DNA from 2 places in the Streptomyces sp. NPDC001700 genome. Region 1 is predicted to be linked to the other one. Evidence: riboswitches for the same ligand, from Rfam matches in the RefSeq annotation. Region 1 holds a riboswitch; the other holds the start of a gene.

Region 1 (5,894 bases):
GCCCGCTGACCCACGACCTTTTCAAAGACGTACTCGAAGCGGTCGGCCAGACGCTCACGGAGGTCCGGATCACGGACCTGCGGGAGGGGGTCTTCTACGCCGAGCTGGTCTTCGCCAGCGGTGTCGAGGTCAGCGCGCGGCCGTCCGACGCCATAGCGCTCGCGCTGCGCACCGGGACGCCGATCTACGGCAGCGACGGCGTGCTCGACGACGCCGGTATCGCCATCCCGGACGAGCAGGAGGACGAGGTGGAGAAGTTCCGCGAGTTCCTCGACCAGATCTCGCCCGAGGACTTCGGAAGCAGCAGCCAGTGACGCGGTCTGCCGGTCCTCGCTAGCGCATTCGAGTAGCCTTTCCCGGACGAGGGACACGGGAAACCACTCTCAGGGTGATTATCACTCGGCGTGCCGAGTGTGGCGATCGTTGACGCACCCCGGGTGACTGCCTACCTTCGAGAAGGCAGGTCGAGGACGGAGGTCGGCGTGAGAAGCACCGGCGACGGCACGGCAGCCGGCGGTCCGTATGCGCTCCAGGGGGGCGCACCGGCCGATCCGGTACTGAAGGCTCGGGTCGCGGCACAGCCCACGGCACCACGCGAGCCCGCCGCGGGGGGTACGGAGACGGTCGGCTACCGCGGGCCCACCGCGTGTGCGGCCGCGGGCATCACCTATCGCCAGCTGGACTACTGGGCGCGCACCGGCCTGGTGGAGCCCAGCGTGCGGCCCGCGTACGGGTCGGGCAGCCAGCGGCTGTACAACTTCCGGGACGTGGTCGTCCTCAAGATCGTGAAGCGGCTGCTGGACACCGGTGTGTCCCTGCAGAACATCCGCGCCGCCGTCCAGCACCTGCGCACCCGGGGCCTGGACGATCTGGCCCAGATGACGCTGATGAGCGATGGCGCGACGGTGTACGAGTGCACCTCGCCGGACGAGGTCGTGGACCTCCTCCAGGGCGGTCAGGGCGTCTTCGGGATCGCCGTGGGCGTGGTGTGGCGGGACGTGGAGAGCGCGCTGTCCCAGCTGCACGGCGAGCGGGTGGACACCGGCGAGACGCTGGTGGGCCACAACCCCGCGGACGAACTCGCCCGGCGCCGCAACCGGGCGGGCTGAGAGCGCTCCCACCCCGCGCCGGGCGCCGATTGTCAGTGGCGTGCGGCAGCATCGGACATGTGAGGGGTGCGCCGACGATTCTCCATCTGGACATGGATGCCTTCTACGCTTCGGCGGAGCAGGCATCCAAGCCGAGCCTGCGCGGAAAACCGGTGATCGTGGGGGGCCTCGGGCCGCGCGGGGTGGTGTCCACCTCGTCGTACGAGGCCCGGGTGTTCGGGGTGCACTCGGCCATGGCGATGGCGCAGGCCCGCAGGCTCTGTCCGAACGCGGCGTATCTGACCCCGCGCTTCTCCCTCTACCGCCGGGTCAGCGACCAGGTCATGGGGCTGTTGCGGGAGCTGTCGCCGCTGGTGGAGCCGCTGAGCCTGGACGAGGCATTCGTGGACCTGGAGGCGGGCGGCACCGAGGCCCGGGTGGAGGCGGCGCGGGCCGTGGGGGAGCGGCTGCGGGCCGATATCCGGGCCGTGACCGGGCTGACCGGCTCGGTGGGGCTGGCGGGCTCCAAGATGCTCGCCAAGATCGCCTCCGAGCAGGCCAAGCCGGACGGCATGGCGGTCATCGAGCCCGGCACCGAGCGGGAGCTGCTGGACCCGATGCCGGTGCGCACCCTGCCGGGCGTCGGCCCGGCCACCGCGGAGGCGCTGCGCCGCGCCGGTATCCACACCGTCGCCGAGACGCGGGAGGCGGGCGAGGCGGAGCTGGTCCGGCTGCTGGGCCGGGCCCACGGCACATCGCTGTACCTGATGGCCAGCGGGCGGGACGAGCGGCCGGTGGTCGCCGAGCGGGACGCCAAGTCCATCTCGGTGGAGGACACGTTCGACGTCGACCTGACCGACCGCACCCGGGTGCAGCTGGAGGTGGCGCGGCTGGCCGACCGCTGTGTGCGGCGGCTGCGGGAGGCGGGCCGTTCGGGCCGTACGGTCGTGATCAAGGTGCGGCGGTACGACTTCTCGACGCTGACCCGTTCGGAGACCCTGCGCGGGCCCACCGACGACCCCGGCGTGGTCAAGGAGGCCGCGGCGCGGCTGATCGACGGGGTGGACACCACGGCGGGGGTGCGGCTGCTGGGGGTGGGCGTTTCGGGGCTCGCGGACTACACGCAGGAGGATCTGTTCGCCCAGGCCGCGCAGGCCGCCCACGAGGCCCAGGCCGCGCAGGCCGCGCAAGCCGCTCACGACGCCGTGGAGGCCCTGGGAAGGCCTCCCGGCTCCGAGGTGCCGGAGCCGGAGAGCCCAGGCGTCTCAGAGCCCGCTGAGGCCGCCGAGAGGCCTCGGGCCTGGCTGCCGGGGGCCGATGTGCGGCACGCCGAGTTCGGGGCGGGCTGGGTGCAGGGGAGCGGGGTGGGGCGGGTGACCATACGGTTCGAGCTGCCCTGGTCGGGGCCCGGCCGGGTGCGGACGTTCGCGGTGGACGACCCGGAGCTGGAGCCGGGCGAGCCGCTGCCGCTCGTACGGCCCCCGGAAGCGGCGGAGGCGTCGGCCGGAGTGCCGGGCGGCGGTCCGGGTGCCGGTCAGGGGCCGGGCGGGTCCGGCGGGAGCCAGGGGCGGGGTCAGCCGGTGACGTCCAGGCCGTAGTGGTGGTACAGCTGCAGCTCCTGCTCCGGGGAGAGGTGGCGGCCGACGCCGAGGTCCGGGGCGTCCTTGATCAGCGCCCGGTCGTACGGCACCCGCAGCGCGTCGCCGACGACCTCGCTCGGTTCGAGCGGTACGAAGACGTCCCGGCTGAACAGGCCGGTGCGTACCGCCGCCCACTCGGGCTCGCCGGTCGCGTCGTCGAGGTAGACCTCGTCCACGGTGCCGATCTTGGCGCCCTCGCGGTCGAATGCCTTGCGGCCGATCAGGGTCCGCGGGTCGATGTCCGTCTGCACGCTCTCTCCCACAGGTGGCGACGATCAGATGGCGGTGATCCAGTGATACCTACCAAAAGCCACATCCCCGTACGCGGCCACTCGAGCACCTGGCGACCAACCCCTCCCGCCCGTAGACGCGCTGGTACGCTGGCTGTGGCTGCAGACCCCGTGCGGGAGAGTCCTCCGACAATGGTGTCGGGGGCGCCGAAGGAGCAAATCCTCCCCGGAATCTCTCAGGCACACGTACCGCGCGGGTGAGGTCACTCTGGAAAGCAGGGTGGGCCACGGGGAGCACAGCTCCGGAACCCCTCCTCACCGACGGTGAAAGCCGGTCAGGCCACACGCGGACCGGTGAAGCTCTCAGGTTGAGATGACAGAGGGGGAGGCCGTCCGGGCACCCGCGCCGCGGTGCCCCTCGCCGGTCGTGCTGACCAGGAGGCCCCCGCTGATGACCACCCACCGCATCTCGCTCGCCGATCTGGAGCGCGGTACTCCATTCGAGCAGCGGCATATCGGCCCCGACGCCGGAGCGCAGGCCAAGATGCTCGCCCAGGTCGGGTTCGGTTCCCTCGACGAGCTGACCGCCGCCGCCGTACCCGAGGTCATAAAGAGCGCCGAGGCGCTGCGGCTGCCGCCCGCCCGCAGCGAGGCGGAGGTCCTCGCCGAGCTGCGCGCGCTCGCGGACCGCAACCAGGTGCTGCCGTCCATGATCGGGCTCGGCTACTACGGCACCTTCACCCCGCCGGTGATCCTGCGCAACGTCATGGAGAACCCCGCCTGGTACACGGCCTACACCCCGTACCAGCCGGAGATCTCCCAGGGCCGCCTGGAGGCGCTGCTCAACTTCCAGACCGTCGTCGCCGATCTGACCGGCCTGGAGACCGCCGGTTCCTCGCTGCTGGACGAGGCCACGGCCGCCGCCGAGGCCATGGCGCTGTCGCGGCGCGTCGGCAAGGTCAAGCAGGGCGTCTTCCTGGTCGACGCCGACTGTCTGCCGCAGACCATCGCGGTCATCGAGACCCGCGCCGAGCCGACCGGCGTCGAGGTCGTGGTCGCCGATCTGAGCGACGGCATCCCGGACGAGATCGCCGAGCGCGGCGTCTTCGGCGTGCTGCTCCAGTACCCGGGCGCCTCCGGCGCGGTCCGCGATCCGCGCCCCGTCATCGAGCGGGCCCATGCGCTCGGCGCGATCGTCACCGTCGCCGCCGACCTGCTCGCGCTCACCCTGCTCACCTCGCCCGGTGAGCTGGGCGCGGACATCGCGGTCGGCAGCACCCAGCGGTTCGGTGTGCCCATGGGCTTCGGCGGCCCGCACGCCGGGTTCATGGCCGTGCGCGCCGCCCACGCCCGCAGCCTGCCCGGCCGACTGGTCGGGGTGTCGGTGGACGCCGACGGGGACAAGGCGTACCGGCTCGCGCTGCAGACCCGTGAGCAGCACATCCGCCGTGAGAAGGCCACCAGCAACATCTGCACCGCGCAGGTCCTGCTCGCCGTGATGGCCGGAATGTACGCGGTCTACCACGGCCCGGACGGGCTCGCGGGCATCGCCCGCCGCACCCACCGCTACGCCACCGTCCTCGCCGAGGGGCTGCGGGCGGGCGGCGTCGACGTGGCGCACGGCGCCTTCTTCGACACCCTCACCGCGCGCGTCCCCGGCAAGGCGGCCGATGTCGTCGCCGCTGCCCGGGAGGCCGGGGTCAACCTCCGGCTGACCGACGCGGACCACGTGGGCATCGCGTGCGACGAGACCACCGGCCGCGCCCAGCTGGCCGCCGTGTGGTCCGCCTTCGGTGTCGACGGCGGAGACGGAAGCGGCGCTCCCGACATCGACGAGCTGGACGCCTCGGCGGCCGACGCGCTGCCCGCGGAGCTGCTGCGCGCGGACACGTACCTGACCCACCCGGTCTTCCACCAGTACCGCTCCGAGACCGCCATGCTGCGCTACCTGCGGCGGCTGTCCGACCGGGACTACGCCCTGGACCGGGGCATGATCCCGCTCGGTTCCTGCACCATGAAGCTCAACGCGACCACCGAGATGGAGTCGGTCACCTGGCCGGAGTTCGGCGCGCTGCACCCCTTCGCGCCGATCGAGCAGGCCCACGGCTATCTGACGCTGATCCGCGAGCTGGAGGAGCGGCTGGCCGAGGTCACCGGCTACGACAAGGTCTCCCTCCAGCCGAACGCCGGATCGCAGGGCGAGCTGGCCGGGCTGCTGGCCGTGCGGGCGTACCACCGGGCGAACGGCGAGCCGCAGCGCACGGTGTGCCTGATCCCGTCCTCCGCGCACGGCACCAACGCGGCCAGCGCGGTCATGGCGGGCATGAAGGTCGTCGTCGTCAAGACCGGCGAGGACGGTGAGGTGGACGCCGCCGACCTGCGCGCCAAGATCGAGCAGTACGGCGAGCAGCTGGCCGTCCTCATGGTCACCTACCCGTCCACCCACGGGGTGTTCGAGGAGCACATCACCGAGATCTGCGCGGCCGTGCACGACGCGGGCGGCCAGGTGTACGTGGACGGCGCCAACCTCAACGCGCTGGTGGGGCTGGCCGAGCCCGGCCGGTTCGGCGGCGATGTCTCACATCTGAACCTGCACAAGACGTTCTGCATCCCGCACGGCGGCGGCGGTCCGGGCGTCGGCCCGGTCGCGGTGCGCGCGCACCTCGCGCCGTACCTGCCCAACCACCCGCTGCAGCCCGCCGCGGGCCCGGCCACCGGGGTCGGCCCGGTGTCGGCCGCGCCGTGGGGCTCGGCGGGCATCCTGCCGATCTCCTGGGCGTACGTCCGGCTGATGGGCGCCGAGGGGCTGCGCAACGCCACGCAGGCCGCGGTGCTCGGCGCCAACTACATCGCCAAGCGGCTGGAACCGCACTACCAGGTGCTCTACACCGGGCCCGGCGGGCTGGTGGCGCACGAGTGCGTGGTGGACCTGCGGC
Region 2 (5,894 bases), on a different contig from region 1:
AGCTGAAGACCGGCACATACGCCTGGCCCTCGATCTCCATGGTGGGCAGGTCGAGGTTGCGGCTGTCGGGGCCGCCGCCGTTCGGCAGCGGGATCCAGAGGTGGGCGCGGGCGAGCGTCTCGACGATCCGCGCTCCGGCTCCCGGAACCCCGATCGAGGCGGCGAGCACCTCTTCCAGCTCATTACCGGGGAACGCGGGATAAGCGCCGTCGGGAAATCCTCCGTGAGCGGGGGTTATGCCCTGGTGCTCCGGAATACTCATCTTCGTCCCAACCGCCATCTCGTCCGACCTGCACCAGCACCCTAACGGCTGTGCGGCGGAAGGCCATGGGCCGCCCGGGCATCTCCACAGCACTTCCTCACACAGCGGCGCGACAGCACTTCCTCACACGGCGGTGCGGTCACTCGAAGGAGATGCCCCGCAGCATGCTCGCGGTCGCCCGGTCGAGCAGCACGGCGGAAGCGCAGCCCTCGGGCGGCTGTCCGCCCTCCACCCGCGCCACCAGCCGCCCCATCGCCCGCAGGTGCCGCGCGAAGGCGAAGCCGGAGACCCCCCGGCCGCGCGCCGCCTGGCCCTCCAGGGCGACGGCGGGGTCCACGTCCAGCAGCACCAGATGCAGGCCACGGCCGGTGCGCCGGGCGTCCCGGGCCAGCCAGCGGCGCACCCAGGGCTGGGAGCCGCAGTCGTGGACGACGACGCTCGCGCCCGAGCCGAGCGCCCGGCGCAGCCCCGCGTAGTGGGCGCAGCGGACCAGCGGCCGGTAGACGGCGTACGGCAGCCAGCCGGGCATGCGTCTTTCCCAGGCCTCCCGGGTGCGCTGCGAGTCCACCCGCGCCACGGCCGTCCCGCTCGGGTCGTGGCCGGGGACCACCCGGTTGATCAGGGTCGACTTGCCGCTGCCGGGCAGTCCGGAGGCGATGATCAGGTCGCGCGCCGGGTAGTGCAGCTCGGCCTCCACTCCGCCCCGCAGGTCGTGCACAGGGGCGCGGCGGCCCGGTCTGACCGGGCCGCCGGACGTGCCGTCCGGCGCGCCGCCGTCCGGCGCGCCGTCTGACGGCGTCCGCTCCTGCCGCGCGGGCAGGGTTCCTTGGGTTGTCGCGTATGTTCCCTGCCCGTGCACCGTGATCGTCCTCCAAGGTCGGTCAAGCGGCTCCGTACCCCGAGAGTGTCAAGAAAAGGTAATGCCCATCAAGGAGGCCCGTGCGCGACGCCGCTCACAGATCGGGGGTTCCGTTCTGGAGCGGACGTGCGATGATGTCCGCGCCAACTGCATACCGGCCGCTTGAATCCGCGCGGGAGAGTTCTCGGGCACCGGCGAATCCGCCGGGTCTCGTCCGAGGCGCCGAAGGAGCAAGTCCTCCCTTGAATCTCTCAGGCCCCGATACCGCACGGATGAGGCAGATCTGAAAAGCGGGCCACTTCAGGTGGCCCCACCCAAGGTGCAAGCCGGACCAGCCCGCCGCGCGGGAAGGTCACGGCGAACCTCTCAGGTTCCGATGACAGATGGGGAGGACGCGTGTGCCGTCCTTGTCGTCCCCTCCGGCCCGCCCGTCCCGTCATCGCCGTGATCATGCCCCTGGGAGCTGAACCATGACCGACGCCCCGCCCACGCCCCGCCGCACCGCGCTGGACGCGGTCCACCGTGCGCTCGGCGCCACCATGACCGACTTCGCGGGCTGGGACATGCCGCTGCGGTACGCGAGCGAGCGCGACGAGCACACGGCGGTGCGCACCCGCGCCGGGCTCTTCGACCTCTCCCACATGGGTGAGATCGCTCTCACCGGGCCGCAGGCCGCGGACGCCCTCGATTACGCCCTGGTCGGCCAGCTCTCGGCGGTCGCCGTGGGCCGCGCCCGCTACACCATGATCTGCGACAGCGAGGGCGGCATCCTCGACGACCTGATCGTCTACCGGCTCGCCGAGCAGGAGTTCCTGGTCGTGGCCAACGCCTCGAACGCCCAGGTGGTGCTGGACGCGCTGACCGAGCGCGCCACCGGCTTCGACGCCGCCGTACGGGACGACCGCGACGCGTACGCGCTGATCGCCGTCCAGGGGCCGCAGTCCCCCGGGATCCTCAAGGGGCTGACCGACGCCGACCTGGACGGGCTGAAGTACTACGCCGGGCTGCCGGGCACCGTCGCGGGCGTGTCCGCCCTGATCGCCCGCACCGGCTACACCGGTGAGGACGGCTTCGAGCTGTTCGTCGCGCCGGACGACGCCGAGCGGGTCTGGCAGGCGCTGACCGAGGCGGGCGCCCCGGTGGGCCTGGTGGCGTGCGGGCTGTCCTGCCGGGACACGCTGCGCCTGGAGGCCGGGATGCCGCTGTACGGGAATGAGCTGACCACCGACACGACCCCGTTCGACGCGGGGCTCGGCCGGGTCGTGAAGTTCCAGAAGGCCGGTGACTTCGTCGGACGCGGACCCCTGGAGGCCGCGGCGCGCGAGGCCGAGGCCCGGCCGCCGCGCACCCTGGTCGGCCTGGTCGCCGAGGGCCGCCGGGTGCCGCGCGCCGGATACACCGTGCTGGGCCCGGGTGGCACCGAGATCGGCCGGGTCACCTCGGGCGCCCCGTCCCCGACGCTGGGGAAGCCGGTCGCCATGGCGTACGTCGACGCGGAGCACGCCGCGCCCGGCAGCCCGGGCGTGACGGTGGACATCCGCGGTACCCGGGAGCCGTACGAGGTCGTCGCGCTCCCCTTCTATCGCCGCGAGCGCTGAAACCTCCCGCGCGCCTTCCCGCCTCTCCCCAGTGATCCGTCCCACCGCTTAAGACCCGTTTCCCAAGCACTCCCCCCTATCCAGGAGAATCGGACCATGAGCAACCCCCAGCAGCTGCGCTACAGCAAGGAGCACGAGTGGCTGTCGGCCGCCCAGGACGGCGTGTCGACGATCGGCATCACCGAACACGCGGCCAACGCGCTCGGCGATGTCGTGTACGTCCAGCTCCCGGATGTCGGCTCCACCGTCGCCGCCGGTGAAACCTGCGGTGAGCTGGAATCCACGAAGTCGGTCAGCGACCTGTACGCGCCGGTCTCCGGCGAGGTCACCGAGATCAACGAGGACGTGGTGAACGACCCGGCGCTGGTGAATTCCGCCCCCTTCGAGGGCGGCTGGCTGTTCAAGGTGAAGGTGACGGACGAGCCGGACGACCTGCTCTCCGCCGAGGAATACGCCGCCTTCTCCGGAAACTGACCCTCTTCTTCGATCGGGACCCAGATGTCGCTTCTCAACAGCTCCCTGCACGAGCTCGACCCGGACGTCGCCGCTGCTGTCGACGCCGAACTCCACCGCCAGCAGTCCACCCTCGAAATGATCGCCTCGGAGAACTTCGCTCCGGCCGCCGTCATGGAGGCCCAGGGCTCGGTCCTGACCAACAAGTACGCCGAGGGCTACCCCGGCCGCCGCTACTACGGCGGCTGTGAGCACGTCGACGTGGTCGAGCAGATCGCCATCGACCGCGTCAAGGAGCTTTTCGGCGCCGAGGCCGCCAACGTCCAGCCGCACTCCGGTGCCCAGGCGAACGCGGCCGCGATGTTCGCGCTGCTCCAGCCCGGTGACACCATCCTGGGGCTGAACCTGGCGCACGGTGGCCACCTCACCCACGGCATGAAGATCAACTTCTCCGGCAAGCTCTACAACGTGGTGCCCTACCACGTGGACGCCGAGACCGGTCTGGTCGACATGGACGAGGTCGAGCGGCTCGCCAAGGAGCACCGCCCCAAGCTGGTCATCGCGGGCTGGTCGGCGTACCCGCGCCAGCTGGACTTCGCCGCGTTCCGCCGGATCGCGGACGAGGTCGGCGCGTACCTGATGGTCGACATGGCCCACTTCGCGGGCCTCGTCGCGGCCGGGCTCCACCCCTCCCCCGTGCCGCACGCCCACGTCGTGACCACCACCACCCACAAGACCCTGGGCGGTCCGCGCGGTGGCGTGATCCTCTCCACCGCCGAGCTGGCCAAGAAGATCAACTCCGCGGTCTTCCCGGGTCAGCAGGGTGGCCCGCTGGAGCACGTCATCGCCGCCAAGGCGGTGTCCTTCAAGGTCGCGGCCGGTGCCGCCTTCAAGGAGCGCCAGGAGCGCACGGTCGAGGGCGCCCGGATCCTCGCCGACCGGCTGACCCAGGCCGACGTCGGCGAGGTGGGCGTCTCCGTCCTCTCCGGCGGCACCGACGTGCACCTCGTCCTGGTCGACCTGCGCAACTCCGAGCTGGACGGCAAGCAGGCCGAGGACCGGCTCCACGAGGTCGGCATCACGGTCAACCGCAACGCCATCCCGAACGACCCGCGGCCCCCGATGGTCACCTCGGGTCTGCGCATCGGCACCCCGGCGCTGGCCACCCGCGGCTTCACCGCCGAGGACTTCCGCGAGGTCGCGGACGTCATCGCCGAGGCGCTCAAGCCGTCGTACGACGCCAAGGCGCTGGGCGCGCGGGTCACCGCCCTCGCCGACAAGCACCCGCTGTACCCGCACCTGTCGAAGTAACCCCCCGGTCCGGCCTCCAGGCCTCCTGGGACCCGGACCCCGGCCGGATCCAGCCGGACCCGGCCGGATCCTGGGCGGCGCGCTCACCCCGCGCGCCGCCCAGGGGGCGCACCCACCCCGCGCGCCCCCTGGAGGTGCGCCCACCCCGGCGCGCCGCCGCACCGCACCACCCCGCACGCGCCCCCCACGTGCAGACGAAGGAGTCCCCCGGTGGCCATCTCCGTATTCGATCTCTTCTCGATCGGCATCGGCCCGTCCAGCTCGCACACGGTCGGCCCGATGCGGGCGGCACGGATGTTCGTCCTCCGGTTGAAGAACGAGGGCCTGCTCGCCCCCACCGCCTCCGTACGCGCCGAACTCTTCGGCTCCCTCGGCGCCACCGGCCACGGCCACGGCACCCCCAAGGCCGTCCTGCTCGGCCTGGAGGGCCACTCGCCGCGCTCCGTCGACGTCGAGTCCGCCGACGGCGAGGTGGAGCGCATCCGCACCACCAAGCGGCTGCGGCTGCTCGCCGCCGAGATGGAGGGCGGCCACGGCCACGAGATCGACTTCGACGAGTCGGACGAGCTGATCCTGCACCGCCGCCGCTCCCTGCCGTACCACGCCAACGGCATGACCCTCTTCGCGTACGACGAGACCGGCCACCCGCTGCTGGAGAAGACCTACTACTCGGTCGGCGGCGGCTTCGTGGTCGACGAGGACGCGGTCGGCGAGGACCGCATCAAGCTGGACGACACCGCCCTGAAGTACTCCTTCCGCACCGGCGACGAACTCCTGCGGCTCTCCCGCGACACCGGCCTGTCCATCGCCGCCCTGATGCTGGAGAACGAGAAGGCCTGGCGCACGGAGGACGAGATCCGCGCGGGCCTGCTGGAGATCTGGCAGGTCATGGAGGGCTGCGTCGCCCGTGGCCTGGGCCAGGAGGGCATCCTGCCCGGCGGCCTCAAGGTCCGCCGCCGCGCCGCCAACGCCGCCCGCGCCCTGCGCTCCGAGGGCGACGCGGCCGCCCGCGCGATGGAGTGGACCACGCTGTACGCCATGGCGGTCAACGAGGAGAACGCGGCCGGGGGCCGGGTCGTCACCGCCCCGACGAACGGCGCCGCCGGGATCATCCCGGCCGTCCTCCACTACTACACCCGCTTCGTGCCGGGCGCCGACGAGGAAGGCATCATCCGCTTCCTCCTCGCGGCCGGTGCCATCGGCATGCTCTTCAAGGAGAACGCCTCCATCTCCGGCGCCGAGGTCGGCTGCCAGGGCGAGGTCGGCTCCGCCTGCTCCATGGCCGCCGGTGGCCTCGCCGAGGTGCTGGGCGGCAGCCCCGAGCAGGTCGAGAACGCCGCCGAGATCGGCATGGAACACAACCTCGGGCTGACCTGCGACCCCATCGGCGGCCTCGTCCAGATCCCCTGCA

What was found. Region 1 has a riboswitch for glycine ahead of gcvP (aminomethyl-transferring glycine dehydrogenase). Riboswitches for the same ligand answer to the same signal wherever they lie in the genome.
Region 2: another riboswitch for glycine. It lies ahead of gcvT (glycine cleavage system aminomethyltransferase GcvT); the one in region 1 lies ahead of gcvP (aminomethyl-transferring glycine dehydrogenase).

The regions. Positions count from the first base shown of each region.
Region 1 covers NZ_JBSFGE010000039.1:8,770-14,663, forward strand. The annotation lists gene ACWC5C_RS39705 (bifunctional nuclease family protein) at 1-314, shown strand, start outside; gene ACWC5C_RS39710 (MerR family transcriptional regulator) at 483-1,109, shown strand; gene ACWC5C_RS39715 (DNA polymerase IV) at 1,169-2,686, shown strand; gene ACWC5C_RS39720 (PRC-barrel domain-containing protein) at 2,662-2,979, opposite strand; glycine riboswitch at 3,123-3,220, shown strand; glycine riboswitch at 3,221-3,348, shown strand; gene gcvP (aminomethyl-transferring glycine dehydrogenase) at 3,410-5,894, shown strand, end outside.
Region 2 covers NZ_JBSFGE010000007.1:280,198-286,091, forward strand. The annotation lists gene ACWC5C_RS16470 (enhanced serine sensitivity protein SseB) at 1-262, opposite strand, end outside; gene ACWC5C_RS16475 (AAA family ATPase) at 402-1,121, opposite strand; glycine riboswitch at 1,285-1,398, shown strand; gene gcvT (glycine cleavage system aminomethyltransferase GcvT) at 1,592-2,719, shown strand; gene gcvH (glycine cleavage system protein GcvH) at 2,816-3,193, shown strand; gene glyA (serine hydroxymethyltransferase) at 3,218-4,483, shown strand; gene ACWC5C_RS16495 (L-serine ammonia-lyase) at 4,694-5,894, shown strand, end outside.